One region of the Stenotrophomonas sp. 109824_Sma genome, then DNA from elsewhere that is predicted to be linked to it. Evidence: riboswitches for the same ligand, from Rfam matches in the RefSeq annotation. Region 1 holds a riboswitch; the other holds the start of a gene.
What was found. Region 1 has a riboswitch for glycine ahead of ACZK1G_RS19900 (trimeric intracellular cation channel family protein). Riboswitches for the same ligand answer to the same signal wherever they lie in the genome.

Region 1 (15,701 bases):
ATCCGCACCACTTCCTGTCGGTCACCAAGCAGGGCGGTACCGCCATCGTATCGACCGCCGGCAATCCGGATTGCCATGTGATCCTGCGCGGCGGCAAGCAGCCGAACTACGACGCAGGCAGCGTCGCCGACGCCTGCCAGGTGCTGGCCAAGGCCAGGCTGCCGACGCGCCTGATGATCGACGCCAGCCATGCCAACAGCCTGAAGAATCCGGAAAACCAGCCGAAGGTGATCGAGGACATCGCCGTTCAGTTGGAAGACGGCGAACAGCGCATCGTTGGTGTGATGATCGAGAGCCATCTGGTTGGTGGCCGCCAGGAACTGGTGGAAGGCCAGCCGCTGGTCTACGGGCAGAGCATCACCGATGGCTGCATCGACTGGGACACCACCGTGACGGTGTTGCAGCGACTGGCTGCGGCCGTGCGCGCCCGTCGCGACGTGAAGGTGTCCGAAGCCGCTTGAGTGCGGCACGTGTGTGGATGGCGGCCAGCGCCTGCGGGGGTGCGGCCGCGATCAGGGCCGGCCGGAGTTGGAGACCGGCCCATCTGCACCGGCGATGCGCCTGGCGCTGCGCATGAGCGACAGCGCCAGGTACATCGCCGGGGTGGTGCAGTAGATCCGCGCCAAGCCTGGAACCCCATGCTCGGCGAACGCGAACCTCAATGCACTTCGTCGTGGTACACGAACTTCGGCATTTCCCAGCGGTAGTGGATCGCCAGCAGGCGCAGCGCGAAGCCGCCGCCCAGGCAGCACAGGATCGCAGTGGCATCGGCCACGCCCCAATGCAGCAGCAACAGATAGGCCGCGCCGGTCAGCAGCGCGATGATCGCGTACAGCTCCTTCTGGAAGATCAGCGGCACCTCGTTGCAGAGGATGTCGCGCAGCACGCCGCCGAACGCGCCGGTCAGCATGCCGGCGATCAGCACGATCGGCATCGCATGGCCGGCCTCGCGCGCGATCGAGCAGCCGATCAGGGTGAAGGCGATCAGGCCCAGGCCATCGAGCACCAGGAAGGTGCGGCGGAAGTGGTGCATCCAGCGTGCGACCCAGGTGGCGATCAGCGCCGCGCATACGGTGAAGCCCAGGTACTCGGGATGCTTCACCCAGCCCAGCGGGTAATGGCCGAGCAGGATGTCGCGCAGCGAGCCGCCGCCGAGGGCGGTGACGCAGGCGATCATGACCACGCCGAACAGGTCCATGCGGCGGCGGCCGGCGGACAGCGCGCCGGTCATGGCTTCGGCGGAAATGGCGATCAGGTAGATGATGGACAGCAGCATGGGGCAGGCTCCGGGCGCGGTGGGGCCGGCCATGCGCGTATACCGCCACTGCCTGCGCAATGACGGGATGACGATGACCGGTGCCGCTCCCGCTGTCCTTTTGCCTGAGAGTTCAGCGGCGTGGGCCGCGTGCCCCTTCGGCGGATCGTCCCGGGCGTGCCCGGTGACCTCTCTCCAGCTCGGCGAGTCGAATGCATGGTTGGTGGGATTCCAGCCCACCGGCCTGAGCGATCATGGGAGCCTGCGCCTTCGGCGGGCGCCAGCGCGGCGCCTCTCTCCTGCATTCGGGCGCCAGTATATCCGCTGCAGTGCAGCACGGCATAATCCGGGCATGGCCCCGTCCCTCCGCCCGTGGTTCCTGTACCTGCTCGAATGCCGCGATGGCAGCTATTACGCCGGCATCAGCACCGATGTGGAGGCGCGTTTCGCCGCCCACCAGGCCGGCAAGGGCGCGCGCTACACCCGGGCACGGCCACCGCTGCGCGTGCTGGCCGTGCGCGAGTACCCGGACCGGGCCGCCGCCTCACGCGCCGAGTGGCAACTCAAGCAGCAGCCGCGCGAACGCAAGCTGGCCTGGCTGCAGGCACCAGCCGAGACGCTTCTGTAGATCCACGCCCACGCTCGGCTCCGGCCTGCCGACATCGCCGGTCCCAGTAGAGCCACGCCATGCGTGGATGGGCTGCCCGGCCCATGCGATGATCGCCCCGCGCCCAGCCCTGGAGACCCGGATGTCCACGATCGCCCTGCTGTTCGCTCTCTCCGCATCAACAAGTCCCGCCGCAGACCCGGCCACCATCGCGGCCATCGAAGCTACCTGCCACGATTACGTCGACGGCCAGCTGGAGGCCGACCCGCAGCGCGTCGCCCGCTCCCTGCATCCGGATCTGGCCAAGCGCGCGGTCCTCGGCGATACACCCGATGAACGCCTGGGCCTGCGCCGGATGTCGAAGGAAGAGCTGGTCTCGCTGACGAAGCAGGGCGCGTTGAAGACGCCGAAGGATCAATGGGACCGCCGCTGCACGGTGCTGGACGTGACCGGCAACGCGGCCTCGGTGCGGCTGGAAACCCCGTGGTTCGTCGACTACTTCCACATGGGGCGCTTCGACCAGCGCTGGGTCATCGTCAACGCACTGTGGTATCCAAAACCAAAGGCGAAGTGAGCGCGATGCGCGCTGCTGGCAAGGCATTGATCTCCGTCGTCGTAGTGGTCGCCGGTATCGCGCTGCTGCCTGGCCTGCTGTACCTGCTCGGACTGGCGCTGGTGGAAGGCCGGCCGAAGCCGGCGGACCGCGCGCCCAGTGGTGTGGCTGCGTGCAGTAGTGAACCACGGGCGGGATACCAGCCGATGAACCCCTGGCGCTTCGCCGCGCAGTTCTTCGACAAGGACGTGATGCAGAAGAAGGTGCCGGAAGTGGAGCGGGAGGCCTTCTGGATTGCCCGACGCCATCTGTGGCGACAGCCTCGGCACGGCATGCTGCGCTGGCATCTGAGCAGCACCGCGTTGACGATCTGGATCACCCGGCATTGGAGTACCGCGCAGATTGCCGATACCGCAAGGAAGGAGGACTTCTGCCGGACATGGTCGAAACGGCGGGTGCCAGGTGGCCCGATGAGGCAGTAGAGCCACGCCATGCGTGGCTGAGCTCGATGCGTCCTGCACAGACATTCATCCACGCATGGCGTGGATCTACTCCCAGGCAGAGAACCGTGTCCGTCTTCGGCCCTACCGCTTCGGCCGCCGGTCTTCCTGGTCATCACCGAAGATGATGCGCGCGCTGCGCTGGTAGCTCCAGTACGCGACCGCCCAGTTCAGCAGCACCACGATGCGGTTGCGGAAGCCGATCAGGAAGAACACGTGCGCGGCCAGCCAGAACCACCAGGCCAGGATGCCCGACAACTGCAGCCGGCCCAGGTGCACGATCGCGGCCATGCGGCCGATGGTGGCGAGGTTGCCGTAGTCGGCGTACTTGAACGGCCCCGGTGCCGCCTTGGCATGCAGCCGCGCGCGGATCACCTCGGCCACGTACTTGCCCATCTGCTTGGCGGCAGGCGCCACGCCGGGCACCGGCTTGCCGTTGGCCTGGTTCAGTGCGGCCAGATCGCCGGCCACGAACAGCTCCGGGTGGTCGGGCAGGGTCAGGTCCGGTTGCACCTGCACGCGGCCGGCGCGGTCCAGCGGCACGTCCAGCGTGCGCGCCAGCGGCGAAGCAGCCACGCCGGCGGCCCACACCACGGTGCGTGCCGGCACGAACTGGTCACCGAGCTTGAAGCCCTGGCTGTCGATGTCGCTCACCGGGGTACCGGTCAGCACTTCCACGCCCAGCTTTTCAAGCTGCCGGCGCGCCTTCAGCGAAAGCACTTCCGGGAACGAGGACAGCACGCGCGGGCCGGCCTCGACCAGCCGCACCTTGGCGCTGGCCGGGTCGATGTGGCGGAATTCGTTGCGCAGCGTATGCCGCGCGATCTCGGCCAGGGTGCCGGCCAGTTCGACGCCGGTGGGACCGCCGCCGACCACCGCGAAGCTCAGCCATGCCGCCTTCTTCGCCGGGTCCGGTTCGGCCTCGGCGCGCTCGAATGCCAGCAGCAGCTTGCGGCGCAGCGCGATGGCATCGTCCAGCGTCTTCAGGCCGGGCGCATCATCGGCCCACTGGTCGTTGCCGAAGTAGGCGTGGGTGGCGCCGGTGGCCAGCAGCAGGCTGTCGTAGTCCAGCGTGCTGCCATCGGCCATGCGGATCTGCCGGGCCTGCTTGTCGATGGCGACCACTTCGCCCAGGCGTACTTCCACGTTGCGCTGGTGGCCGAGGATGTGGCGCAGCGGTGCAGCGATATCCGGCGCGGACAGGCCGGCGGTGGCCACCTGGTACAGCAGCGGCTGGAACAGGTGATGGTTGCGGCGGTCGACCAGGGTGATGCGTATGCGCTCGCGGGCCAGGGCACGGGTGGCCCAGAGGCCGGCAAAACCGCCGCCGACAACGACCAGGTGGGAAACGCGCTCGCGACTCATCGACTCACTCCAGTGGGGGCATTGGGGGAAGCGCCTGGCATCTTCGCACGGCGGCTGCCTGTCACGTCAGCGCCCGCGTGGATCGGCGATACTCGGGTTCAGGCAACGGCCCCTGAGGAGCCCATGAGCGAACCGGAAAAGCGCATCGCCCTGTTGATCGACGCCGACAACGCGCCGGCCTCGAAGATCGACGAGGTCCTGGCCGAAGTCGCCCGCTACGGCGTGGCCAACGTGCGCCGCGCCTATGGCAACTGGAAGAGCCCGCGGTTGAAGGGCTGGGAAGCGGTGCTGCACGAATATGCGATCCGCCCGATCCAGCAGTTCGCCTACAGCAAGGGCAAGAATGCCTCCGACATGGCGATGGTGATCGATGCCATGGACCTGCTGTACGCGCGCAACCTTGATGGGTTCGCCATCGTGTCCAGCGATGCCGATTTCACCCCGATGGTGATGCGCCTGCTGACCGATGGCGTGAAGGTGTATGGCTTCGGCGAAAAGAAGACGCCCGAACCGTTCGTCAACGCGTGCTCGAAGTTCACCTATCTGGAAGCGCTGGGCCAGACCCATGCCAGCGTGCCGGATGCCGAGCAGGCATCGAGCGAACAGGCGTCGAACGAGCCCGTCGCCAGTGATGATGCGCGCCCGCGCAAGAGCGGGGCGGAGATGCGCAGCGACACGCGGCTGGTGAAGATGCTGCGCCGCGCGGTGTCCTCGGCCGAGGGCGAGGATGGCTGGTCGCACCTGGGGCCGGTCGGCAGCCAGATCGGCAACCAGGCCTCGTTCGATCCGCGCAACTACGGCTACGGCAAGCTCAGTGATCTGCTGGCAGCAATCGGGTTGTTCGAGCTGAAGAAGGACGGCAAGTCGTCCTACGTGCGCGCGCTGCCAAAAAAGAGCCGGTAGTGCCGGCCGCTGGCCGGCAAGCCCCAGATGCCTGGTCCCGCATCCGGCACGCACATCTCCACTCCGATCAGGCGTATCGTTGCCGCTCGCATTGCCAGCAAGGAAAACCCGCATGTTGAAGATCTGGGGCCGCCGCAATTCCAGCAACGTCCGCAAGGTACTGTGGTGCGCCGAGGAGATCGGCCTGCCGTATGAGTCCATCGAGGTCGGAGGCAGCCATGGTGGTACGCAGACGCCGGAGTACCAGGCGATGAATCCCAACAGCCTGGTGCCGGTGATCGAAGACCACGGCCTGCCGCTATGGGAATCGAATGCCATCGTGCGCTACCTCAGCGCGCGCTACGCGCTGGGCACCCTGTACGCCGAAGATCCGATGCAGCGCGCCCAGGCCGAGAAGTGGATGGACTGGAGCACCTCGCGGATGGCGCCGCTGTACAGCGACCTGGTCTGGGGCATCATGCGCACCGCGCCGGCCGACCGCGACGAAGCGCGCATCAGCGCCGCCATCGTCCGCGCCGGTGACTACCTGGCAATGGCCGATGCCACCCTGGCGAAACAGCCGTGGCTGTCGGGCGAGACGTTTGCGATGGGTGACATCCCGCTGGGTTCGCTGATCTACGCCTGGTTCGAACTGCCGATCCAGCGCCCGGAGCTGCCGCATCTGGCTGACTGGTACGCGCGGCTGCGGGAGCGCCCGGCCTACCAGCGCGGCGTGATGTCGCCGCTGACGTAAGCGGTGGCGTTCGGGGTCAGAGCCCTTTTCTGCGAAAAGGGATCCGACCCCCTGGCCATCGGGGTCGGATCCCACCCAGCGGGTGGGCTCCGACCCCTCAATACAGATCCGTCGGATCCACATCCAGCGACCAGCGCACCTTGCGTGCTTCCGGCAGTGCATACAGCTGCGGCACCAACTGCGAAAGCACACCATGCAGCGGCGGCCGCTGCATGGCCGACAGCAGCAGCTGCGTGCGCTGGTAGCCAGCACGCCGTGGCATCGGTGCCGGCATCGGGCCGTAGGCTTCGACCACGTTCTGCTCGCCCAGCAACTGCCGAGCGGCCAGCAGGAACGCGTTGGCATGCTCCACCTGCTGCGCTTCGGCGCGCATCAGCGCCAGATGCGCGAACGGCGGGAATCCGGCCGCCTGGCGCTGGTTCAACTCGGCCTGCGCGAACGGCTGGTAGCCACCGCTCACCAGGGTTTCCAGCAGCGGGTGCCCGGGGTGATGAGTCTGCAGCCAGACCTCGCCGGGGTCACGTGCACGTCCGGCGCGACCGGCCACCTGGATCAGCTGCTGGGCCAGTTTCTCGCTGGCGCGGAAGTCGGCGGAGAACAGACCTTCGTCGATGCCGACCACCACCACCAGCGTCAGCTTGGGCAGGTCGTGGCCCTTGGCCAGGATCTGCGTGCCGACCAGGATGCCGGGCTGGTCGCCCAGTTTCGCCAGCTGCTGTTCCAGCGCGTCGCGCCGTGAGGTGGTGCCGCGGTCGATGCGTACCACGGGGAAGTCGGCGAAGGCGGCGGTGAGGTGTTCTTCCAGGCGTTCGGTGCCGATGCCCTGCGGCTGCAGCGCCAGGCTGCCGCAGGCCGGGCACGCGAGCGGCGCCGGTTGCCGCGCACCGCAGTGGTGGCACTGCAGGCGACGACCGCCACCATGCACCGTCATCGGCGCATCGCAGCGCTGGCATGGCGCGGTCCAGCCGCAGTCGTGGCAAAGCAGCACCGGCGCATAGCCGCGGCGGTTCTTGAAGACCAGTACCTGCTGGCCGCGCTGCAGGTGCTCGCCGATGCCGGCCAGCACATCGGCGGAGAGGCCGTCATGCAGCGGGCGCTTGCGTACGTCCAGGATGCGCACGCGCGGTGGCCGCGCATCGCCGGCGCGCTGTTTCAGGCGCAGGTGGGTGTAACGCCCTGCGTAGGCGTTGTGCAGGGTTTCCAGCGAGGGCGTGGCACTGCCCAGCAGAACCGGAATGCCCAGCGACTTGGCCCGGACCAGGGCGAAATCGCGCGCGTGGTAACGGATGCCGTCCTGCTGCTTGTAGCTGCCGTCGTGTTCCTCGTCGACGATCAGCAGGCCGGCCTGGGGCAGCGGCGTGAACACTGCCGAGCGGGTGCCGACGATGACGCGTGCTTCGCCGCGTGAGGCCGCTGCCCAGACGCGCGCGCGCTCGTTGTCGTTCAACCCCGAATGCAGCGCATGCACGGCGATGCCGAGGCGGCCGCGGAAGCGTGCCAGGGTCTGCGGGGTCAGGCCGATTTCCGGCACCAGCACCAGCGCCTGCTTGCCCTGTGCCAGGCAATGGATGATCGCCTGCAGATAGACCTCGGTCTTGCCGCTGCCGGTCACGCCATCCAGCAGGAACGGCTGGAAGCCGTCGGCGGCGTTGATCGCCGCCACGGCCTCGGCCTGGTCCGGGTTGAGCGTGGGGCCGGGCAGTGGCTGCGCGTGTTGGGGGGCCACGCTCAGCGCAACGCGCTCGGCCAGCCCGCGCTTGGCCAGGCTGCGTGCGGCGGTGCGCCAGTCCTCCATGCGTTCGCCCAGCACGTCCTCATCCACGATGGCTTCGGCCAGCAGTTCGGCCAGTTGCCGTGGGCGGCTGCCGGCGCGCAGCCTGTCGCGCTGATCGCGGCCTTCCGGGGTCAGCTGCCAGCCCCAGTGGTGGGTGTCCGGCAGGGGCTCGCCATGGCGCAGCGGGCCGGGAAGGGCGGTGCTCAGCACCTCGCCCAGGGGGGCGTGGGTGTAGCGCGCCAGCCATTGCAGGCTCTGCCACAGCTCACCCTGCAGCAGCGGCTGCGGGTCGCACCAGGCCAGGGCCTGGCGCAGTCCCTGGCCGTCGTCGATCTGGCCGTGACCGACCACCACACCGACCAGCTCCCGGTTGCCGAATGGCACCTTCAGGCGGCAGCCGACCGCGACCGCCGGGCCATCACCCTCAGGCGACAGGTAGTCGAACAGGCGGGGCAGGGGGACGGGCAGGGCGACCTGCAGGGTCGGAATCGGTGAAAGCATCGGGCCAGTGTAACGGGCCATGCGCGCGCGAATGGCAGAAGAGGGAGCGGCCGGGCGGCGCCCGTTGAATCATAAATGTCACCTAAATATCGGTGTCCATTGGAGATTCAGTCTTATCCACATGTTCTGTGGATAACGTTGTGCGTTAACGGTCAGCGGAAACGCAGAAGGCCGATGGCGACGGCCTCACGCTTGGGTTGGTCAAAAAATCGCCACATAGTAAAAACATTCAAAATCAACAACTTAAGTGTGAAACAATGCTGAAACAGAGTGAATTCAGCTGGATGCCCCAGTTTTCCGCTGCGGGGGCGTGGTGCTGTGCACAACCTGCAGCACGAAGTGCCTGTGGGCGCAAGTCCTACGGGCGTCGATGGCCTGCCGCTATCATGCCGGCAGACCTTTGGAGTGACCGATGACGGCTGTGCCCGCCCCTGTTTCCTCGACCGCGGCCGGCGCGCTGTCGGCGTTCCTGCGTGGCGTCGAGCGCCGTGCCCTGGTGGTCGCTGAACTGCAGTGCGGCGATGCCGCGCGCGCCGAGCAGACCCTGGTGGCGGTGATGCGCGCCTTTGCCGCCGTCGCCAGCGATCTGCCGATGGCGCAGTGGCCGACCCGCTTCTGGACCCTGCTGGGCCAGCGCCAGGCGTTGCGCGAGCCGGCGGGCGGGCAGTGGGGGCCGCCGTTGGCCGCGCTGGGCGCGATGCCACCGCTGCCGCGCCTGGCATTGCTGCTGCGGGTGGGCGGCAGCCTGGATGAGGGCATCGCCATGCGCGTGCTCGACCAGGACGAGGCCGGCTACCAGCACCTGCTGGCCGACGCCTGCCCGCGTGATGCCCACGGCCAGCCGGATGCCTCGGCCTGGCGCCAGCTGGCCGAACAGGTGCAGGCGCGCATCCGTGAGCTGCCGGCCGCGCGCCTGCAGCAGCTGCAGCAACCCGCCGCACCGGCCGCCCACAACGAAGCCCCGACCTCGAGCTGGCGCGCACCGCAGCGCGATGAGCGTGCGGCCGCCCATGGCAAGCGCCGTCGCACGAACGCCAAGCCGCGCTGGCGCGGTCCGCTGATCCTGCTGGTGACCGTGGCGGTGCTGTTGGCCGCAGCGCTGGGCTGGCGCTACTGGCAGGGGCATTCCTTCGGCAGTGATGCACCGCTGCCGGAGGGTGTGGTGGGCGAAGCCGGTCCGGTGACGGTGGAAGCCCTGCCACCAAGCAAGGTCAACGCCACCCCGGATGCGACCACGGCCCAGGCCACGGACGACGCCACGATGCTGGCCGACCGCGACTACCCGCTGGTGGCCGATGCCGACCTGTACGCGTGGACTGCCGCGGGCGGTCCGCTGCCGGTAGACGAATCGCAATCCAAGCCGAGCCGGCCGGAGCCGGCCAGCGCCACGCTGGAAACCGCTGCTGCCGATGAATAAGTCCTGGTTCGCCAGCCTGTTGCTGGCCCTGCCGTTGTCGCTGTCTGCGGCACCGCAATCGTTGAACGTGCCGTTGCCGCCACCGTCGTCGCCGGCCACGCCGGTGGCTTCGCCGGCATCGACGACGGCAGCACCCGCTGCCTTCGCCCAGCTCGATGCGCAGCAACAGCGCCAACGCCGCGCCGACTACGCCGCGTGGCGCGCGTTGCCTGAAGGAGAGCGCGAGCGTATCCGCCAGGCGGCTGCGCGATTCAATGCGCTGCCTGCGGACCAGCAGCAGCGCCTGCGCCAACAGTTCCGCGACCAGGACCAGGCGTTCCGCGACGGGTGGCGGCTGGGCCCGCAACTGGGCCTGGAATTCCCCAAGCTGCATGGCTTGTTCGGCTTCGTGCCCCCGGAACAGCGCGAGACCGCGCTGGCCGTACTGCGCCAGCTCAGCCCGGCGCAGCTGGCCCAGCTGACCCTGGTCGCGCAGCGCACGCCACCGCAGGAACGCGACACCGTGCGCAGCGCCTTCCTCGCCGTGCCCGCCGCCGAGCGCGACAGCTGGCTCAAGCGCCAGGCCGGCCAGTAAAAAAGGGACGGAGGGGATTAAGTCGTTTCAGGCCCGCTAGTGCCGGATACGACTTAATCCCCTCCGTCCCCTTTTTGTGTGGGGCGGCTGAAACCCAGCATTCACGCCATGTCATGGGAATGCACGCGCCGCCCGCGTAAGATGGGCGCCCGCAACCCGGTGCCTGTGCCCTTCGCGCGCAACCGCAGTTCGCGTCAAGCACCTTATGTCTACTGCAACCTCCACGCCGCGCTTCAGCAAGGAAGTCGGCGCCACCGGTCTGCTCGCCCTGCCGCTCGTGCTGGGTCATGTGTCCACCGGTCTGATCTCCTTCGTCGACAACGTGATTGCTGGCCACCACGCCACGGCCACGCTGGCCGCCGTCACCATCGGTACGGCGCTGCTGTGGCTGCCGATGCTGATTCCGATCGGCACCCTGATCTCGCTCACCGCCTCGGTGTCGCAGCTGCATGGCGCCGGCCGCGAGCGCGAGATCGGCCCGCTGTTCCGCCAGGCACTGTGGCTGGCGCTGGGGCTGGGCCTGATCATGTTCACCTTCCTCACCGTGGTGCCGCCGCTGCTGCCGGCATTCGGCATCGCGCCGGACATCGTGCCGGGGACCACCGCATTCCTGCATGCGGTGCGCTGGGGCGGACCTGCGCTGACCCTGTATTTCTGCATGCGCTATCTCAGCGAGGGCATGCACTGGACGCTGCCGACCATGCTGCTCGGCTTCGGTGGCCTGCTGGTGCTGGCACCGATGGGCTATGTGCTGGCCAACGGCAAGCTCGGCTTCCCGGAAATGGGCGCCGAAGGCCTGGGCATCGCCTCGGCGGTGATGATGTGGCTGCAGGCGATCGCCTTCGCCACCTACCTGTGGTTCACCAAGCGCTTCGCCCGCCTGCAGCTGTTCTCGCACTTCGAAGGACCGCGCTGGAAGGCGATCTGGGAGCTGCTGCGCACCGGCCTGCCGATCGGCATCACCGTGCTGATGGAAGGCGGCCTGTTCATCGTCACCGCGCTGCTGATCGGCCGCCTCGGTGCCAATGAAGCGGCCGCGCACCAGATCGCGATCAATGTCGCCCAGCTGTGCTTCATGATCCCGATGGGCGTGGCCGAGGCCACCACCGTGCGCGTCGGCCATGCGGTCGGCCGTGGTGACGGCTTCGGCGTGCGGCGCGCGGCCTGGGCCGGTTACGCGATCATCATGGGCACGCAGACGTTGTCGGCGGCGGTGCTGCTGTTCGGCCACGATGCCATCGTCGGTGTATACACCAACGACCTGGCGGTGGCCGGGCTGGCCTCGACCCTGCTGCTGTACGCGGCCACCTTCCAGTTCCCGGACGGCATCCAGGTGCTGTCGGCCGGCGCGCTGCGCGGGCTGAAGGACACCCGCGTGCCGATGTTCATCGCCATGTTCGCGTACTGGGGCCTGGGCATGCCGCTCGGCGCCGGCCTCGGCCTGGGGCTGGGCATGGGCCCGCAGGGCATGTGGATCGGCCTGATCGTCGGCCTGACCGCCGCTGCCATCCTGATGGGCTGGCGCCTGCGCCGCAGCAGCCTGCGCATCGGCCAGTCGATGTTGTCCTGATCGTCCCGCCCGCCCTGCCGACCCATGGCGGGCGATCCCCTGACTTGTGTCCGATGCCGCATCACGCGGCACCGGCTATGCTGGTACCACGGCAAGAAGCCATCCGGAGCGTTCCATGAATCAACCCGTGCCCCCGCTGCCCCCGGCGCGTCGCAATCCCGTCGCCAGCTTCTTCATCGGGCTGTGGGACGTCATGAACTTCACCCGCCGGTTGATCCTCAACCTGGTGTTCTTCGGCCTGCTGTTCCTGCTGCTGGTGATGTTCGTCATCGCCGCCGGCATGGGCGCCGGTGCCAGCAAGTCGCTGCAGGACCGCACGACGCTCGTGATCGCGCCGGAAGGCCGCCTGGTCGAGCAGTTCAGTGCCGATCCGGTCAGCCGCGCGCTGGCCAAGGCAGTGGGTGACAACGGTGCCGAAGAGATCCAGCTGCGCGACCTGCTGCGGGTGATCGAGTCGGCCAAGGAAGACAAGAAGATCGAACGCGTGGTGCTGGAGCTGGACAAGCTGCAGCCGTCCGGCTTCGCCTCGCTGCGTGAAGTGGCCGCCGCGCTGCAGGACCTGCGCGCCTCCGGCAAGCAGCTGGTGGCCTACAGCGAGAGCATGGGCCAGTCGCAGTACCTGCTGGCCGCGCAGGCCGACGAGGTCTACCTGGACCCGATGGGTTCGGTCGTGCTCGAAGGCCTGGGCCGCTACCGCCAGTACTTCCGCACCGGCCTGCAGGACAAGCTGGGCGTGGACGTGCACCTGTTCAAGGTGGGCGAGTACAAGTCCGCGGCCGAGCCGTACGTGCTCGATGCTGCGTCGCCGGCCTCCAAGGAAGCCGACCTGTTCTGGATGAATGATGTGTGGCAGCGCTATCTGGGCGACATCGCCAAGGCCCGCCGCCTGGATCCGGCGCAGCTGGCCGCCGGCATCGACACGCTGCCGGAAGGCATCGCTGCCGCCGGTGGCGACCTGGCCAAGTTCGCCCTGCAGCAGAAGCTGGTGACCGCGCTGAAGACCCGCGAGGAATTCGAGGATCTGATGATCGAGCGCGGCGTGGCCGACGAGGATGCCGATGGCGGTTTCCGCAACGTCGACTTCGGCCGCTACCTGGCCCTGCTCGACGCGCGCCGCAACCCGGTGGACTCGCGTCCGCAGGTGGCCGTGGTGGTGGCCGCCGGCGAAATCAGTGGCGGTGACCTGCCGGCCGGTCGCATCGGTGGCGAGTCGACCTCGGCGCTGCTGCGCGCCGCGCGCGACGACGACAACGTGAAGTCGGTGGTGCTGCGCGTGGATTCGCCGGGCGGTGAAGTGTTCGCCTCCGAGCAGATCCGCCGCGAAGTGGTGGCGCTGCAGGCCGCCGGCAAGCCGGTGGTGGTGTCGATGGGTGACCTGGCCGCCTCCGGTGGCTACTGGATCAGCATGAATGCCGATCGCATCTATGCCGATCCGTCGACCATCACCGGTTCGATCGGCATCTTCGGCATGGTGCCGAACTTCAGCCGCGCGCTGGACAAGATCGGCGTGCACACCGATGGCGTCGGCACCACCCGTTTCGCCGGTGCCTTCGACGTCACCCGCCCGATGGACCCGGCCGTGGGCCAGGTCATCCAGACGGTGATCAACAAGGGCTACGCCGACTTCACCGGTCGCGTCGCCGACGCCCGCAAGAAGCCGGTCGAGGCCGTGGACGAGGTCGCCCGCGGCCGCGTTTGGAGCGGTGCACAGGCCAAGGAACGCGGCCTGGTCGATGCCTTCGGTGGCCTGAAGGATGCGGTGGCCGATGCGGCCAGCCGCGCCAAACTGGGCAAGGCCGATGCCTATCGCGTGCGCTACATCGAGAAGGCAGCCACGCCGTTCGCGCAGTTCGTCAGCGGTTTCGCCGGCAGCCGCGCCGGTGCCTGGATGCTGTCCGATTCGGGCATGGCGCGGATGATGCTGGCGCGCACGATGCCGGAAGTGGATACGCAGCTGCGCTTCGTCGAGAACGCGGCCCGCGAGAAGGGCAATGGCGCACCGGTGAAGGCGCTGGCGTACTGCTTCTGCGGGTTCTGACCGGCAACGGTATCGAATGAAAACGCCCGGCTCAGGCCGGGCGTTTTCGTTCATGGGGTCGGATCCCTTTGCAGCGCAAAGGGCTCTGACCCCACAGGTCACTGTGTTGCGTCGGCCTCGGCCTTGCGCTCACGCGCGGCGGCATCATCGACGGTTTTCTGCACGTCCTTGGCGCGGTCCAGCGGTTCGTTGATCGCACGCGACATCGCTCGTGGCACCGGTGGCTTCTCCGGGTTCGGCGTCGGCGGACGCTGGCAGGCCGCCAGCAGCAGGCTGGCCAGCAGTGACGTGGACAGGATCAGGATGCGCATGGCAGCTCTCCGCGGTGGGCGTATGGGCAAGTGTCGCATCCCCGGCCGAGCGCCGCCGTGAGCGCGTATCCTTGCGGCATTGAAATGCAGTGGGCACGGCCCCGGAGGACACATGACCCAGCAACGGTGGCGCCTGGACGGCCAGACGGCCCTGATCACCGGCGCCAGCGCCGGCATCGGCCTGGCCATCGCGCATGAACTGGCGGGGCTCGGCGCCGATCTGATGATCGTCGGCCGCGATATCGACATGCTGGAGACCGCGCGCGACGAACTGCTGGATGTGTATCCGCAGCACCAGGTGCATGCGCTGGCCGCCGACGTCTCCGATGACGAGGACCGCCGCCAGATCCTGGACTGGGTGGAAGACCACAGTGATGGCCTGCACATCCTGGTCAACAATGCCGGTGGCAACGTCACCAAGGCGGCCACGGAGTATTCCGAGGACGAGTGGCGCAAGATCTTCGAGACCAACCTGTTCTCGGCCTTCGAGCTGTCGCGCTACGCGCATCCGCTGCTGGCCCGGCACGCGTCGTCGTCGATCGTCAATGTCGGCAGCGTGTCCGGGCTGACCCACGTACGCAGTGGTGTGGTCTACGGCATGACCAAGGCCGCGATGCACCAGATGACCCGCAACCTGGCCGTCGAGTGGGCCGAGGATGGCATCCGGGTCAACGCGGTGGCGCCCTGGTACATCCGCACGCGGCGCACGTCCGGTCCATTGTCGGACCCGGACTACTACGAAGAAGTGATCAACCGCACGCCGATGCGCCGCATCGGCGAGCCGGAGGAAGTGGCCGCGGCCGTGGGCTTCCTGTGCCTGCCGGCGGCCAGCTATGTCACCGGCGAATGCATCGCAGTGGATGGCGGTTTCCTGCGTTACGGCTTCTGATCATGCGGTGGTAGTGCCGGCCGCTGGCCGGCAACCACAGGATCTTCAGATGATTGCAGTTGCCGGCCAGCGGCCGGCACTACCGGTGGCTGTCACCCCGGTACCGGGCAGTTGCTGGCCTCCAGCACGCCCTGCAGCCGTTCGCGTTCCCCACGGGCGTTGTCGCGGTTTTCCGGCGAGGCGAACCGTTCACGGCCGCGCGCGTCGCGGAAGCGTTGCTGCCAGCTGCTGCAGCGCTGCGCCTCCGGCAGTTCCTCGCAGCGGTCGCGCACCACTTCGCAGCCGGCGGCGTTGACCGGGGTGGCGCCGCCCAGACCCTGCACGGTCATCAGTTCGCAGCGGCCGGGAGCAGCTTCGTATTCGTGCAGATAGCCCCCGCCCTGGCTGTCGGTGCACTGGAAGATCGGTGGCAGCGGCGGTTTCGGCGGCGCATTGCTGTCCGGCGCGGCATCGGCCTGGCGTGGCAGCGATGCACTGTCGAGTATCAGATCGCCGCCTTCGCGTTCGACCATGCCGGCTTCCATGATCGTGCGTCCTTCGCCGGGGCGGCGGGGGCTGGGCGCCGAAGCGGGCGATGTACCCGCCGTCGCCGGTTCGGGTGGCGGCGGCACCGGGGCTGGTGTGGCCGGCGCAGGTGGCGCACTGGTGGCCGCCGGAATCCGCACCACCTGCTGCTTGCTGCCGGCAGGGCAGGGCGTACGTTGCAGGGTG
Region 2 (15,701 bases), 710 kb from region 1:
CGAATTCAAGGCCGCCTACCCGGAGATGACCTCGGCGCAGTGGCTGTCCTCCACCTACATCAACAGTGATTCGGAACGCATCGCGGCCAAGGCCAACGAGCGCTCGCTGACCCAGCTCAACAGCTGGATCGAACAGGCGGCCACGTTCGACGGCAAGCCGATGAGCGAGGACAGCAAGCGTGCGATCCACCTGCTGAAGCTGATGTCGTCGATGCCGGCACCGCGCGACCCGGCCAAGCTGGCCGAGCTGACCCAGATCGCCACGCGCATGGAAGGCAGCTACGGCGCCGGCAAGTACTGCACCGATGCCAACGATCCGAACTCCTGCCGCCAGTTGGGCGAGCTGGAGCAGGTGCTGGCACGCAGCCGCGACTACGACAAGCAGCTCGATGCCTGGCAGGGCTGGCACAGCACCACCAAGAGCATGCGCGGCGACTACCAGAAGTTCGTCGGCCTGGTGAACGAAGGCGCCAAGGGCATGGGTTTCACCGATGCCGGCCAGATGTGGCGCAGCGGCTATGACATGCCGCCGGAACAGATCGGTCCGGAAACCGACCGCCTGTGGGAACAGGTCAAGCCGATGTACGAGCAGCTGCACTGCTACGCACGCGGGAAGCTGGACAAGACCTACGGCAAGGACAAGGCCGAAGTGGGCAATGGCCTGATCGCCGCGCATCTGCTCGGCAACATGTGGCAGCAGGACTGGTCGAACCTGTGGGACCAGCTGGAACCGTACCCGGGTGCCGGCAGCCTGGACATCACCGCGGCGCTGGAAAAGCAGTACCAGACCAACCTGAGCGCAGCGCTGGCCAAGGCCGGCAAGGACGCCAACGTGGCCGCGCAGTACAAGGCGCAGCGCGAGGCCGAACTGCGTACCGCCAAGCAGATGACCGAACGGGCGCAGGACTTCTACGTGTCGCTGGGCATGCCGTCGCTGCCGCAGTCGTACTGGGAACGCACCCAGTTCATCAAGCCCGACGACCGCGACGTGGTCTGCCACGCCAGCGCCTGGGACATGAACATGGAAGGCGACGTGCGCACCAAGATGTGCATCAAGCCGAACGAAGAGAACTTCACCACCATCTACCACGAGCTGGGCCACATCTATTACGACCTGGCCTACAACCCGCTGCCGCCGCTGTTCCAGGGCGGTGCCAACGATGGCTTCCATGAAGCGATCGGCGACACCATCGTGCTGGCGATGACGCCCAAGTACCTCAGCTCGATCGGCCTGGTCGACGCGCCGACCGAGAGCCGCGAAGCGGTCATCAACAACCAGATGCGCATGGCGCTGTCGGGCGTGTCGTTCCTGCCGTTCGGGCTGATGATCGATCGCTGGCGCTGGGGCGTGTTCGATGGCTCGATCACCGCCGACAACTACAACAAGGCATGGTGGGACCTGAAGGCCAAGTACCAGGGCGTGGCGCCGGCCAGCACCCGTGGCGAAGAATTCTTCGACCCGGGCGCGAAGTACCACGTGCCGGGCAACACCCCGTACACGCGTTACTTCCTGGCGCGCATCCTGCAGTTCCAGTTCTACAAGGGCCTGTGCGACGCGGCCGGCTACAAGGGCCCGCTGCATGAGTGCACTTTCTACGGCAACAAGGAAGCCGGCCAGAAGTACTGGGCGATGCTGAGCAAGGGTGCCAGCCAGCCGTGGCAGGCCACGCTGAAGGAGCTGACCGGCACCGACAAGCTCGATGCCGGCCCGATGATCGAGTACTTCACCCCGGTCAACGAGTGGCTGAAGCAGCAGAACGAAGGCCAGATGTGTGGCTGGCAGGCCAACGCGGCACCGGCGGCGAAATGAAAAAAGGGGCGGATCCGCGAGGATCCGCCCCTTTCTGGTAGTGCCGGCCGCTGGCCGGCAACCACGCGATGAAGACCCATTCGACAGCCGGCCAGCGGCCGGCTCTACCGAAATGTCTGTCAGCTGTTCTTCTTCGCCGCCATCGCTGCAGCCAGCTCGGCCTTGAATTCCTCGAAGGTCTGGCCCTTTTCCTTCGCTTCGGCCTGTGCGGCATCGCGTAGCGCATCGGAGTACATCAGGCGCACCGGCGTGCCGTTGCGCTCGTGCAGCTCACCGGCCTGCATGATCAGCGCCAGCACCTGCGCAGCGCTCTCGCTGTGGCCCGCGATGCGGCCATCCATGCCCAGCACCCATTCGCCATCACGGCGCACGACACCGGCCAGCAGGGTGCGCTGCGCGTCGCGCAGTTCGGCATGCGGCTCCACCGGCGAGGCCTGGGCAGCGGCCTTGTTGGCGGCCTGCTTTTCCTGGCGACGGCGCTGGTCGCGGCGGGTCTTGGAGCTGGTGGACATGGTGCGGTACCGCTGCGAGGGGGGCGCAAGGATAGCGCACCCCGCCCGCAGCGCTGCTTCACGTCGCCTCAGTCCAGCACTTTGCCGTGGCGCCAGTACCCCATGAAGGTGATCGCGCGGCGGTCCAGCCCGCAGTCACGGACCAGATGGCGACGGATCGCCATCACGGCCCCGGCCTCACCTGCGACCCAGGCGTACAGCGGCCCCGCCACGCGGCTATCGGCCTGCTCCCAGAGGATCTGCGTATCGACGTCGATCTCCTCCAACGCATCGCCGGCAGCCACGCCCGAGGCCGCAGCCAACCTTGCCTGGACTGCCTGCAGCAGGGGCTGCCCGTACGCCGCCTGCCCGCGCGGCAACCAGACCAGCTCGGCCGTGGCCGGCGCCTTCAGGGGAACCGCATCACCGGCCTGCGCCACTTCCAGCAGGGCCAGCGTGCGCGGCGGATCCACCATGGCCGCCAGTTCCTCGAGAATCCCGGCCACTGCCGGCAACGCGGTCTCGTCAGCCACCAGCAGCACCTGGCCAACGCCCGTCGGCGGCTTCCATTCCCAGCCCTCGCTGCTGTCGGCGCAGTCGGCATCCGGGGCCAGCAGCACCACGCGGTCGCCCGGCCGGGCATGCATGGCCCAGCGCGAGGCGGGACCGGTCACGCCGTGGATGACGAAATCGACATCAACCTCGCCCTGCTCCGCACGCAGCTGGCGGATGGTGTAGGTGCGCATCGGCGGGCGCTGATCGTCCGGCAGGGCCCGGTAGCGTGGATACCAGTCGTCGCCGCTGGGGACCTGCGGCACCTCCTGGCCGGGCAAGGGGAAGAACACCTTGATGCGCTGGTCCGGCCCTTCGGTCTTCATCCGCGCCACGTCGGCACCGGTGAACACCATGCGGTCCAGGGAAGGGGAAAGAACGCGGCGCTCCTTCAGCGCCACCTCGAACAGGCGGTAGGTCTGCTGCGCAGCCATGGGGGAACCTCATGCAACGACATTGGATCGGCTGGCTGTCGTGCACCTGTGCACCGGCTGGCTGGAGTGCCCAGCCTAGTCCGGTGGTTTCCCGTCGCAAGCGCTGCGGGCGTCGCGGCCTGCCCTACCCCTGCACGCTGCTCAGTGACCCGTGCAGGCCGCCTGCGCCGTGCGTTCACGCTGGTGTTCCCAGTACCAGAACACGAAGCCGGCGCCGAAGAACGCGGCCTGGCCCAGCGCCAGGTGCAACGGGCTGGCGCTGAGCAGCGGCGACACCACGCCGGCCACCACGGTGCTGATCATCAGCTGCACGAACGCCTGCAGCGACGAGGCCAGGCCACGCTGGTGCGGGTACATGTCCAGCACCGCGAGCGCCAGGATCGGGAAGATCAATGCCATGCCCATGCCGCCCAGGAAGATCGGCAGCACCGCCCACGGCAGCACGAACTGCGGCGCCAGCGCCACGTAGCCAACGTTCAGCAGCACCGACAGCGCGCACAGGCCGAAACCGATGGCGACCTGGCGGGTGGGCGTGGTGTGCCCGGCCATGCGCCCGGACAGGAACGAGCCGGTGGTCATGCCGCCGATGGTGGGGATGAACAGCCAGGCGAAGCCGCCCTCGCCCAGGTGCAGGTGCTGCATCACGAACACCGGCGCCGAGGAGATGTACAGGAAGATGCCGCCGAAACCGATGCTGCCGGCCAGCGCCAGGCGCAGGAAACGCGGATTGAAACCGATGCGCACGTAGTCACGCATCAGCACGCGCGGCGACAGCGGCACCCGTGCCTCGACCGGATGGGTTTCCGGCAGGTAGCGCGCGGTCGCTGCCAGCAGGACCAGTGCGAACACCACCAGGAACCAGAAGATCAGCGGCCAGCCCGCGCCACTGAGCAGGATCCAGCCACCGATGATCGGTGCAATGGCCGGGGCGATGCCGAACAGCATCGACACCTGGCTCATCAGCCGCTGCGCGTCGTGGCCGTGGTACAGGTCGCGGATCACCGCGCGGCCGACGATCATGCCGACGCCCGCGGACAGGCCCTGCAGCGCGCGGAACGCCAGCAGCGTGGTCAGGTCGGTGGAAAGCGCACAGCCGACCGAGGCGCCGACGAACACCACCAGGCCGCCGAGGATCACCCGCTTGCGGCCCCAGGCATCGGACAGCGGGCCGTGTGCCAGGCTCATCAGGCCGTAGAACAGCAGGTACACGCTGATGGTCTGCTGCACCGCCACCTCGTCCACCGCCAGGCGCTGGGCCAGCTGCGGGAACGCCGGGAAGATGGTGTCGATCGAGAACGGACCGAACATGGCCAGGCCGGCGAGCAGCAGTGCCATGCGGCGGGTGGAAGGAGCAACAGCGGCGGTCATGGAGAAGGCGTCCGGCAGGGCCATGCGCGGCACGCACGGCGGGCGCCGGTCCCCTGCAGCAGGGACGGCGCCAGATGAATTCGGGTATTCGCCCATCATAGGTGGGGATTGCGCCTGACGCCATGCAGCAGTGCACAAAACGCACGGACGGGCCATCGGCCATTCAGGCGCCGCGGCCGGGCCCGGAGGCGGCTGGCGCGCCCGCAACGGGCTATAATCGGCGGGCAACACGGTGGGAGAAGCGGAACACCGCTGCCGAAGGCGCAACGCCCGTAATCGCTCAGGCCCGATACCACCCGTAACACAACTCTGGAGAGACCGGTTCGATCCGGCGCCGAAGGGGCACGAAGCCGCGGTTTTCCGCGCTTCCAAACTCTCAGGCAAAAGGACAGAGGGGCGCCCCGCAGACCGCCGACCGGCGGCTTGTGCCCGTGCGTGTGCCCTTTCCTGACGGATCCTTCGCCATGTCCCAGAACACCCCTTCCCTGCGTGAGCTCGAGCACCACAATGCGTTCGTCGAGCGCCACATCGGCCCCAACGATGCCGAGATCGCGCAGATGCTCGACGTCGTCGGCCATGCATCGCTGGATGCGATGACCGATGCCATCGTACCGGCCAAGATCAAGTCGCCGGCGCCGCTGGCACTGCCGGAATCGATGACCGAAGTGCAGGCACTGGCGAAGATCCGTGCGATCGCCGACAAGAACACCGTGCTGCGCAGCTTCATCGGCCAGGGCTACTACGGTACCCACACGCCGAACGTGATCCTGCGCAACATCCTGGAAAACCCGGCCTGGTACACCGCCTACACTCCGTACCAGGCGGAAATCTCGCAGGGCCGCATGGAAGCACTGATCAACTTCCAGACCCTGTGCGCCGACCTCACCGGCATGGAAATTGCCAACGCCTCGCTGCTGGACGAAGCCACCGCCGCCGCTGAAGCGATGACCCTGGCCAAGCGTTCGGCCAAGTCGAAGTCGGACACCTTCTTCGTGCACGACGCCGTGCACCCGCAGACCCTGGAGCTGCTGCGCACCCGCGCCGAGCCCATGGGCATCGTGCTGCGCGTCGGCACCCCGGCCGAGGCACTGGAAGCGGAAGCCTTCGGCCTGCTGCTGCAGTACCCGGACACCTTCGGCCAGGTCGGCGACTACAAGGCGCTGGTCGATGCCGTGCACGCACGCGGCGGCCTGGTGGCCGTGGCCAGCGACCTGCTGGCGCTGACCCTGCTGGCCGCCCCGGGCGAATGGGGCGCGGACATCGTGGTCGGCAACAGCCAGCGTTTCGGCGTGCCGTTCGGCTTCGGCGGCCCGCACGCCGCGTTCATGGCCTGCCGTGACGCCTACAAGCGCTCGATGCCAGGCCGCCTGATCGGCGTCTCGGTCGATGCGCAGGGCAACCCGGCCTACCGCCTGACCCTGCAGACCCGCGAGCAGCACATCCGCCGCGAGAAGGCCACCTCCAACATCTGTACCGCACAGGTGCTGCTGGCGGTGATGGCCTCGATGTATGCCGTCTACCACGGCCCGGAAGGCCTGACCCGCATCGCCCGTCGCACCCACCGCCTGGCCTCGATCCTGGCCGCGGCACTGCGCACGGCCGGCGTGCAGGTCGGTGGCGACTTCTTCGACACCCTGCATGTCACCGGCGTGCACGCCGATGAGATCCACGCCAAGGCCCGCGCCGCCGGTTACAACCTGCGCGCGATCGACAGCGATTCGGTCGGCATCAGCCTGGACGAGACCGCCACCCGCGCCGACGTGGTCGCGCTGGCCGCCGTGTTCGGTGCGCAGGCCGACGTCGACGCGCTGGATGCCAGCACCGCCGATGCGCTGCCGGCCGGCCTGCTGCGCCAGTCCGCGTTCCTGACCCACCCGGTGTTCAACACCCACCACAGCGAGCACGAACTGCTGCGCTACCTGCGCTCGCTGGCCGACAAGGACCTGGCGATGGACCGCACGATGATCCCGCTGGGCTCGTGCACCATGAAGCTCAACGCCACCGCCGAGATGATCCCGGTGACCTGGCCGGAGTTCTCGCAGATCCACCCGCTGGTGCCGGCCGACCAGGCGCTGGGCTACAAGGAACTGATCGACACGCTGGAAGCGATGCTGGTGGAATGCACCGGCTACGACGCGGTCAGCCTGCAGCCGAACTCCGGCGCACAGGGCGAGTACGCCGGCCTGCTGGCGATCCGCGCCTACCACCGCTCGCGCGGCGAAGACCACCGCGACATCTGCCTGATCCCGGACTCGGCGCACGGCACCAACCCGGCGTCGGCGCAGATGTGCGGCATGAAGGTGGTGGTGACCAAGACCGATGCCAACGGCAACGTCGATGTCGAGGACATCCGCCTCAACGCCGAGAAGTACAGCGACCGCCTGGCCGCGATCATGATGACCTACCCGTCCACGCACGGCGTGTTCGAGGAAGAGGTGGTGGAGATCTGCGAGATCATCCACAAGCACGGCGGCCAGGTGTACACCGACGGTGCCAACATGAACGCCCTGGTCGGCGTGGCCAAGCCGGGCAAGTGGGGTTCGGATGTTTCGCACCTGAACCTGCACAAGACCTTCTGCATCCCGCACGGCGGTGGCGGCCCGGGCGTCGGCCCGTGCGCGGTCAAGGAGCACCTTGCCCCGTTCCTGCCGGGCAAGCTGGGTGACAACGGCCCGGTCGGCATGGTCAGCGCGGCCAGCTTCGGCAGCGCTTCGATCCTGCCGATCAGCTGGATGTACATCGCGATGATGGGCCGCGACGGTCTGCGCAAGGCCACCCAGGTCGCGCAGCTCAACGCCAACTACATCGCCAAGCGCCTGGCCCCGCACTTCAAGACCCTGTACACGGGCCGCAACGGTCTGGTGGCACACGAGTGCATCCTGGACGTGCGCCCGCTGGAGAAGACCAGCGGCATCGGTGCCGAGGACGTGGCCAAGCGCCTGATCGACTTCGGCTTCCATGCCCCGACGCTGAGCTTCCCGGTGGCCGGCACGCTGATGGTGGAGCCGACCGAGAGCGAATCGCTGCACGAACTGGATCGCTTCATCAACGCGATGATCCAGATCCGCGAGGAAATCACCGCGATCGAAGACGGCCGCCTGGACCGCGAGGACAACCCGCTGAAGAACGCGCCGCACACTGCCACCGCAGTGACCGCCAGCGAGTGGACCCACGCCTACCCGCGCGAACTGGCCGCCTTCCCGCTGGCCAGCCTGAAGCAGAGCAAGTACTGGCCGCCGGTGGCGCGTGTGGACAACGTGTACGGCGACAAGAACGTGATGTGCGCCTGCATCCCGGTCGATGCCTACAAGGATGATGAAGTCGAGGCTTGATTCCTCACTGCATCGGTAAAGAAAACGGCCCGCGCAAGCGGGCCGTTTTCATAAGGGCGTGTGGACCAAGGTCCACACCCACACACATCCGGTCACGGGTCCGGCATCTGCCCCAGGCTCAACTGCCACGACACGCCGAAGCGGTCCTGCACCCAGCCGTAGCGGTTGCTGAAGTCATAGTCGCCCACCGGCATCAACCAATGGCCACCCTCGCCCAGTACGCGTGCGGCACGTTCGAACTGCTCGGCGCCGGAACACTCGACGAACAGCGAGATCGACGGCGAGAAGGTGAAATCGTGCACGTCCAGGCTGTCGAAGCACAGGTAGTGGGTGCCACCGAGCAGGAAGATGGCCTGGCGGACCTGCCCGGGCACGCCGGCGCCGGCGCCCTCGGGGTGGCGTTGCAGGGCCAGCAGGCGGAAATCGGCAAAGGCTTCGGCGTACAGGGCCAGCGCGGCCTCGGCCTGGCCGGTGAACATCAGGAAGGGACGGCTGCGCAGCATGCGGTGCTCCTGGTCGACGGGCCAGTGACGGCCCACGCGATCAGGATGGCACGGCGGATGTGCAGCCCCCGTGGTAGTGCCGGCCGCTGGCCGGCAGCTTCAATCAGGCCTCGCGCATGCGCCGTGCGATGGCGCTGCTGGCGGCGATCGTGGCGGTCAACGCCACCATCGACAGGAACTGCAGGCGGGTGTGCGACTCACTCAGCAGCAGGCCGAAGATCAGCGCCAGGATCGCCAGTGCACAGCAGGTCAGCCACGGGAAGCCGGCCATGCGGAACGGCAGGCGGGTGCCCAGGCGATCCGCGCGCCGGCGCAGCACCAGCTGCGAGACCAGCGACAGCGTCCACACCAGCAGGCAGGTGGAACCGACGATGTTCAGCAGCACCGGCAGCACCCGGTCCGGGAACAGCAGTTCCATCACCGTGGCTGCAAAGCCGAACAGCACGCTGGCCAGCACGGCGATCACCGGCACCTGACGCGGGTCGGTCCAGCCAAGCACGGCCGGCGCTTCGCGGCGCTGCGCCAGCGAATACATCATGCGCGAGGCGCCGTAGAGGTTGGCATTGAGCGCCGACAGCAGCGCGATCACGGCAATCAGGGTGATGGCGGTACCGGCGCCCGGGATGCGGGCGATGTCCAGCACCGCGGCGAACGGCGACTTCAGCGCCTCGCTGGTCCATGGCACCACGGCGATGATCACGCTCAGCGAGCCGATGTAGAACACCAGGATGCGCCAGGCCACGGTGCGGATGGCTCGGGCAATGCTGCGCTCGGGGTCTTCGGTTTCGGCCGCCGCCACGGCCACGATCTCGGTGCCACCAAAGGCAAAAACGACAACCAGCAGCGCTGCACCGATCCCGGCCAGGCCCTTCGGTGCGAAGCCACCGTGTTCGGTGAAGTTGCTCAGGCCCGGCGAGGTCACCTGCGGCAGCCACCCCATCAGCAGCGCCACGCCAATGGCGATGAAGGCCAGGATCGCCGCCACCTTGAGGATGGCGAACCAGAATTCGAACTCGCCGAAGTTCTTCACTCCGAGCAGGTTGATCGCGGTGAAGAACAGCATGAAGGCCAACGCCGCCATCGGTACCGGTATCGCCGGCCAGACCGTGGCCAGCAGCCCGGCTGCACCCACTGCTTCGGCGGCGATCACGATCACCAGCTGCACCCACCACAGCCAGCCCACGGTGGCACCGGCGGTAGCGCCCATGGCGTCGGCTGCATACACCGAGAACGCGCCACTGGTGGGCTTGGCCGCCGCCATCTCACCCAGCGCGTTCATCACGATGATCACCAGCGCACCAGCGACCAGATACGACACCAGCACCGCCGGACCGGCCGCCTGCACGCCCACGCCCGAGCCGAGGAACAGGCCGGCGCCGATGGCACTGCCCAGGCCCATCATGATCAGCTGGCGGGGCTTGAGCGAATGTCCGAGGCGGGACGGCGAAGCGGTCGGAATCGAGTTGGGCATCGGCGGGGCTGGCGGCGGGCTACAGGGGCGACACCTTACCCTGTCCCGTGCCCACGGGGATAGGCACAGCGCAGCAGTCGGCTCAGGCCAGCGCCGGCTCGCCGACGTTCCCACCGATACGGGCGCGGTAGGCGCGCGGCGAGAAACCGGTTTCAGCCTTGAACTTGCGGGTGAAGGCGCTCTGGTCGCTGAAACCGCAGGCCTGGCCGATGCAGGCGATGCTGTCGTCGCCATGCAGCAGGTGCATGGCCATCTGGATCCGCAGCCGGGTCAGCACCTGCTGCGGGGTCATCTGGAACACCTTGCGGAAGCTGCGCTCCAGCTTGGACAGCGAGAAACCGGTGATGTCCAGCAGGGTCTGCATGCGCACATTCTCGGCGTAGTGCGCATTGAGGTGGGCCAGCGCCAGCCGCAGCTGCTCGTACTGGGTGCCGAGGCTGTCCTTCTGGCCGAGGTCGCGGGAAATGCCGATCAGCCCCTCGATGGCCCCATCGACCACCAGCGGGCGCTTGCAGGTCAGGCACCAGCCCGGTTCGCGGTTGGCGAACAGGTGCAGCTCCATCAGGTTCTCGATCACCTCGCCGGACAGCACGCGGGCGTCCTGGTCGACGTAGTCCGCACTGAGGCCGGTCGGGTAGATCTCGGCCGCGGTACGCCCGATCACGTCCTTGCGCGCGCGCAGGCCCAGCCGCCGCAGCATGGTCTGGTTGACGTGGGTGTAACGCCCCTGGCGGTCCTTGATGAAGAACAGCACATCCGGGATGGCGTCGAACAGGGCTTCGATGTCGGCGGGCTCGACTCGCATGCCACAAGCATAGCCGAGGCCCCTTGCCGGTGCGATCACCCTTGCGGGACTTGCGCTTAACGCCGCCAGGCCCACCGTGGGGGCCAGCCCCCACCGGAGAACCGGCCATGCCCCGCGGTGACAAGTCCGCCTATACCGAAAAGCAGAAGCGCCAGGCCGAGCACATCGAAGAGAGCGAGCGCGAACGCGGCGCCAGCGAAAGCACCGCAGAGCGCATCGCCTGGGCCACTGTGAACAAGCAGGATGGTGGCGGCAAGCGTAGTGGTAGCGGGCGCAAGGTGGCGAAGAAGGCAACGGCGAAGAAGGCGCCGGCCCGCACGACGGCCACGAAGAAGGCAGCAAAGAAGACGGTGGCCAAGAAAGCCAGCACCACCGCCTCACGCAGCGCTGCCGCGAAGAAGGCAGCGAAGACCCGTGCGGCAAAGAAGACCGTGCGCAAGGTGGCGGCGAAGAAAGCAGCACGTACCCGCGCGCGCGGCTGAACCCTTCGATCAGGGCGACAGCGTCCTCATCCACGCGGCAACTTCGGCTGCAGCTGCGTCGGCGCGCGCCTGCAGCAGCAGATGTGGCCCCTCCAACGACACATGGCGGGCATCGGGCAACAAGGCCTGCAGCTCGGCCACGCTGGGCGGCCACAGCAGGCGGTCCTGCCGGGCATGCAGGCACAGCGTCGGCACTTCGATTCCTGGCAGCAATGCGCGTACGTCGACCCGCAGCGTCGCCGCAGCACGCTGGCGCAGGGTTGCCGCCGGCACCTGCGTGATTGCCAGGCTCAGCTCGCGCAGGTTCGCACGCGTCCGCCATTGCCCCAGCAGCAACCGGGCCATCAACGCCAGTGGCGGCAACGGCCACGCCGGAGCCAGTATCCGCGCGCTCGCCGCAGGCAGCGGCACCGGCCTCCGTGCGAAGGTCGTACTCAGTACCAACCCATGCAATCCAGGCAGCCCGGCCACCGCCAGTTCGATGGCCAATGGTCCGGCGAACGACTCGGCCAGCAGCACAAAAGGAGATGCCGGAAGCTGCGGGCGCAGGATCGACGCCAACGTGGTGTAGTCCTGCGGCCCCTGCGCGGGCATCGGCAGTACCTGCATCTGCATGCCCCGCGCCTGCATTGCCTCTACGAAGTGCGCCGACAGCAGGCCGGTGCCATCCAGGCCTGGCAGCATCACGACCGGCAGCATCACGGCATTCATCACGTTGATCACCCTTCAGGTTTCTTCGCACGGCTCCCTGCCTGCAGCTTCACGCATTGGCTCGGCCCAAGGAAGTGCACGGCGGCACACGCGGCGCTACGCTGGTGGTCCCGACGGAACGGAGAAGGCGGCATGCGCAAGCCACGCGGGCTCAGCTGGACCGGCATTGCCATATGCACACTCTATCTCGCGCTGACCACCTGGCTGGTGCTCGATGCCCAGGCCAACAGCGACCCCAAGGGCGCCTACATCCTCATGCAGCTGCCGGTGATGCTGCAGACCGCAGCACTCGATGCCATCAGCATGGGTGGGTGGCTTTCCGGAAAGACCTGGACGACCGTCTACCTGCTGGTGATGCCCCCTACCCTGGTCGTGCTGTATGCCGTGGGGGCCATGCTCGGCAGTGTTCTTGAACAATGATGGTGATGTGTCGGCCTGTCTGAGCAGGCAATGGGAATACGGCCGCCCAGGGCGGCCGTATTCCTGTCACGGGTTCAGCAGTCTGCTCAGGCTGCGCGACGCGGCACGGCCGAAGCCGCTGCGCCTTCCACCTTGAACACCGACACCGACGTGGTCAGTGCATGCGCCTGTTCTTCCAGCGCGCGGCTGGCCGCGGTGGCTTCTTCCACCAGCGCGGCGTTCTGCTGGGTCACCTGGTCCATCTGCACCACCACCTGGTTGACCTGCTCGATGCCGGCGGCCTGTTCCTTGCTGGCCGCTGCGATGTCGCTCATCAGCTGGGTCGTGCGCGAACTTGCCTGGGCCACACGCGCGATCGCGGCTTCCGATTCAACGGTCACCGCCAGGCCACTCTTCACCTTGGCGGCGGCGTCTTCGATCAGCTCCTTGATCTCCTTGGCGGCGACACCGGCACGCTGCGCGAGCGTGCGCACTTCGCTGGCGACCACGGCAAAACCGCGGCCCTGCTCGCCTGCACGTGCGGCTTCCACCGCCGCGTTCAGCGCCAGGATGTTGGTCTGGAACGCGATGCCGTCGATCACCGTGGAGATTTCCGAGATGCGTGCCGACGACTGGTCGATCTCACCCATCACCGAGGCCATCTGTGCCATCGCCTGCTCGGTCTCGCGCACGGCGGCGCCGGCCGCATGCGCTTCGCTGTCGGCCTGACGCGCCAGCTCGGCGTTCTGGCGCACGGTGGAGGTCAGCTCCTCCATCGATGCGGCGGCCTCTTCCAGGTTGGCCGCCTGCTGCTCGGTGCGGCGCGACAGATCGTTGTTACCGGCGGCCAGTTCCTGCGCCGCGTTGTTGATGCTGTCGGCAGCCACCTGGATGCCCCGCACGATGCCGGTCAGCTGTGCGGTGGTGGTGTTGGCATCGTCGCGCATACGGGCGAACACGCCGTCGTACTCGCCGTCCATGCGTGCGGTCAGGTCGCCGTGCGAGATCGCGCGCAGCACGTCGGAGACATCGGCGATGCTGGCCTGCGAACTGGCCATCATGCCGTTGAGATGCTCGACCATCGCCTTGAACTGGTACTGGAACGCAGCGGCATCGCCACGCATGCTGAAATCACCAGCGCGTGCGGCGCGGGCCAGTTCATCGATCTGCGCGTTGATCGCCATCAGGCTCTGCTTCACCGCGGCCAGGGTGCGGGTCAGCGTGCCCTTCTCGCCCGGGTAGTCCGGCAGGTCGCGGCTGAGGTCGCCGATGGCGTAGCGCTGCATCACCTCGGCCATCAGCAGTTCCACCTGCACGTGCGATTCGACCAGGCTGTTGGTGGCCTGAACCATGCGGCCGAAGTCACCCGGGAATGCACCGGCGTCCATGCGATAGCGGATCGCCCCCGCTTCGTGCTGCTCGGCCATCTGCAGCTGCGCGCCGATCGCCGCCTGCATGCTCTGCCGAACGCTGGCCATCGCCTCGCCCAGCTGGGTCAGTTCGTCACGGCCACCAAGACGGAACTCCTGGTCCAGCTGGCCCTTGGACAGGCGTTCGGCCAGGTTCACCGCGCGGGCCAGCGGACCGGTCAGGCTGCGGCCGATCATCACCGAGGCACCGATGCCCACCAGCAGCGCGACGCCGCCCAGCACCAGCAGCTGCAGCAGGCTGCGCTCACCCAGGCGTATCGCCTCGGCGGCCGCGTCGCGGCTTTCCTTCTCTTCAAAGTCCACACCATCGGACAGCGCCTTGTTCCAGCCGTTGGCTGCTTCCTGCACCGGTCCCAGGGTCAGCGCCACGGCGCCCGGGTAATCGCCCTGCTCCATCAGTTCGCTGGTCTGCTTGTTGAGCGGGCGCGCGATGGCACGCTTGGCCGCAATGGTTTCCGCGATGGCCTTGCCGTCGGCGTCGCTGGGCAGCGCCTGGTAGGCGGTCCAGCTGGCCTCGTAGCGCTTGACCAGATCGGCGATGCGCTGCTCATCGTGGCCGCGGTCATCGCCCTGGCGGATCAGCATCTCGCGCCGCACCACCATCATCTGGTTGTTGGCATCTAGCATCTGCGACAACAGGCGCACCTTGGCCACGCTGACATCGACCACCTGCTGCATCGCGCGCTTCTGCACGACACTGGCGGTGGCGCCGGTGGCCACCACGGCGGCGACCAGCAGCAGCAACAGGCCAAAGCCCAGCCCAAGACGCCAGGCAACCCTGACGTTCCTCAAGTAGTTCATGGGGGTATCCAAAACGGGGGGATGTGGCCTTATCGGCGGCCCGGCACGCGATCTTGATCGCCGTCCATCGACGGCGTCGGCCACCGTTCACCTTGGTGAGCCCGCGGCCCAGCGGCACCTGCGCACTGGAACGGCTGCGATGGCGATGGCTGCTCATGCCGGCATCAGATTCCTTTCACGACGGCTCGGCAGCGGCTGCGGGCAAGGTGATGACGTGACCTGCTGGAGATCCCAATGCCCTTGCCCGTGTCCCGATCCACCCTGCTCGCTCTCTCACTGCTGGCGTCGCCAGCCTTCGCACAGGCGCCGCCGCCCGAGCTGCCCGCCCCCATTGCCGAGAAAGCCGGGCCGGATGTGGCCCCACGCTCCGCGCTGCACGCCCAGGTGCTGCTGGATCGTGCGAATTTCTCTCCCGGCCAGATCGATGGCGAAGTGGGCAGCAACCAGCGACGCGCGGTGTCGGGCTTCCAGGCGGCGCATGGGCTGACCGTAACGGGTGAACTGGATGACGCCACCTGGAAGGCTCTGCAGGCCGATACGATCACGCCGCTGGCCAGCTACACGCTGACTGCTGAGGATGTTGCCGGTCCGTTCCAGGCCACGCCAAAAGGGCCCGCCGCCCAGGCCAAGCTGAAATCGCTGGAATACGGCAGTGTGGAAGAGGCCCTGGGCGAGCGCTTCCATGCATCCCCTGAGCTGCTGAAGCTGCTCAATCCAGGCGTGGATCTTGACAAGGCAGGCGGCCGCATCCAGGTACCCAACATCGCACCGGCCGCATTGCCGAAGTCGGCGAAGATCCTGGTCGATAAATCCGACTCCACCCTGCAGTTGCTGGATGCGCAGGGCAAGGTGATTGCACAGGTCCCGGTGTCGTCGGGCAGCCAGCACGACCCGTTACCGATCGGCGAATGGAAGATCCTGGGCGTGTACCGCGACCCGCCGTTCCACTACAACCCGAAGCTGTTCTGGGATGCCCGCAAGGGCGAAAAGAAGGCCACCCTGCCACCGGGCCCGAACAATCCGGTCGGGCGGGTCTGGATCGACCTGTCCAAACCACATTACGGCCTGCACGGCACGCCTGAACCCGGCCACGTGGGCAAGACCGAATCGCA

Region 2: it holds a riboswitch for glycine, as region 1 does, so the genes downstream of both, gcvP (aminomethyl-transferring glycine dehydrogenase) here and ACZK1G_RS19900 (trimeric intracellular cation channel family protein) in region 1, are expected to answer to the same signal.

Annotation. Positions count from the first base shown of each region.
Region 1 is NZ_CM151078.1:4,228,660-4,244,360, reverse strand. Features, by position in the region: gene ACZK1G_RS19905 (3-deoxy-7-phosphoheptulonate synthase) at 1-461, shown strand, start outside; gene ACZK1G_RS19900 (trimeric intracellular cation channel family protein) at 659-1,276, opposite strand; glycine riboswitch at 1,361-1,464, opposite strand; glycine riboswitch at 1,478-1,567, opposite strand; gene ACZK1G_RS19895 (GIY-YIG nuclease family protein) at 1,608-1,883, shown strand; gene ACZK1G_RS19890 (nuclear transport factor 2 family protein) at 2,005-2,436, shown strand; gene ACZK1G_RS19885 (hypothetical protein) at 2,442-2,897, shown strand; gene ACZK1G_RS19880 (NAD(P)/FAD-dependent oxidoreductase) at 3,000-4,280, opposite strand; gene ACZK1G_RS19875 (NYN domain-containing protein) at 4,404-5,183, shown strand; gene ACZK1G_RS19870 (glutathione S-transferase family protein) at 5,296-5,916, shown strand; gene ACZK1G_RS19865 (primosomal protein N') at 6,014-8,191, opposite strand; gene ACZK1G_RS19860 (hypothetical protein) at 8,604-9,608, shown strand; gene ACZK1G_RS19855 (DUF3106 domain-containing protein) at 9,601-10,182, shown strand; gene ACZK1G_RS19850 (MATE family efflux transporter) at 10,388-11,752, shown strand; gene sppA (signal peptide peptidase SppA) at 11,868-13,790, shown strand; gene ACZK1G_RS19840 (hypothetical protein) at 13,889-14,101, opposite strand; gene ACZK1G_RS19835 (SDR family oxidoreductase) at 14,214-14,990, shown strand; gene ACZK1G_RS19830 (hypothetical protein) at 15,083-15,701, opposite strand, start outside.
Region 2 is NZ_CM151078.1:3,520,873-3,536,573, forward strand. Features, by position in the region: gene ACZK1G_RS16685 (M2 family metallopeptidase) at 1-1,810, shown strand, start outside; gene ACZK1G_RS16690 (hypothetical protein) at 1,930-2,322, opposite strand; gene ACZK1G_RS16695 (siderophore-interacting protein) at 2,391-3,287, opposite strand; gene ACZK1G_RS16700 (multidrug effflux MFS transporter) at 3,429-4,655, opposite strand; glycine riboswitch at 4,955-5,057, shown strand; gene gcvP (aminomethyl-transferring glycine dehydrogenase) at 5,120-7,987, shown strand; gene ACZK1G_RS16710 (VOC family protein) at 8,080-8,490, opposite strand; gene ACZK1G_RS16715 (amino acid permease) at 8,594-9,961, opposite strand; gene ACZK1G_RS16720 (AraC family transcriptional regulator) at 10,044-10,766, opposite strand; gene ACZK1G_RS16725 (hypothetical protein) at 10,874-11,248, shown strand; gene ACZK1G_RS16730 (alpha/beta fold hydrolase) at 11,258-11,959, opposite strand; gene ACZK1G_RS16735 (hypothetical protein) at 12,092-12,379, shown strand; gene ACZK1G_RS16740 (methyl-accepting chemotaxis protein) at 12,466-14,589, opposite strand; gene ACZK1G_RS16745 (L,D-transpeptidase family protein) at 14,824-15,701, shown strand, end outside.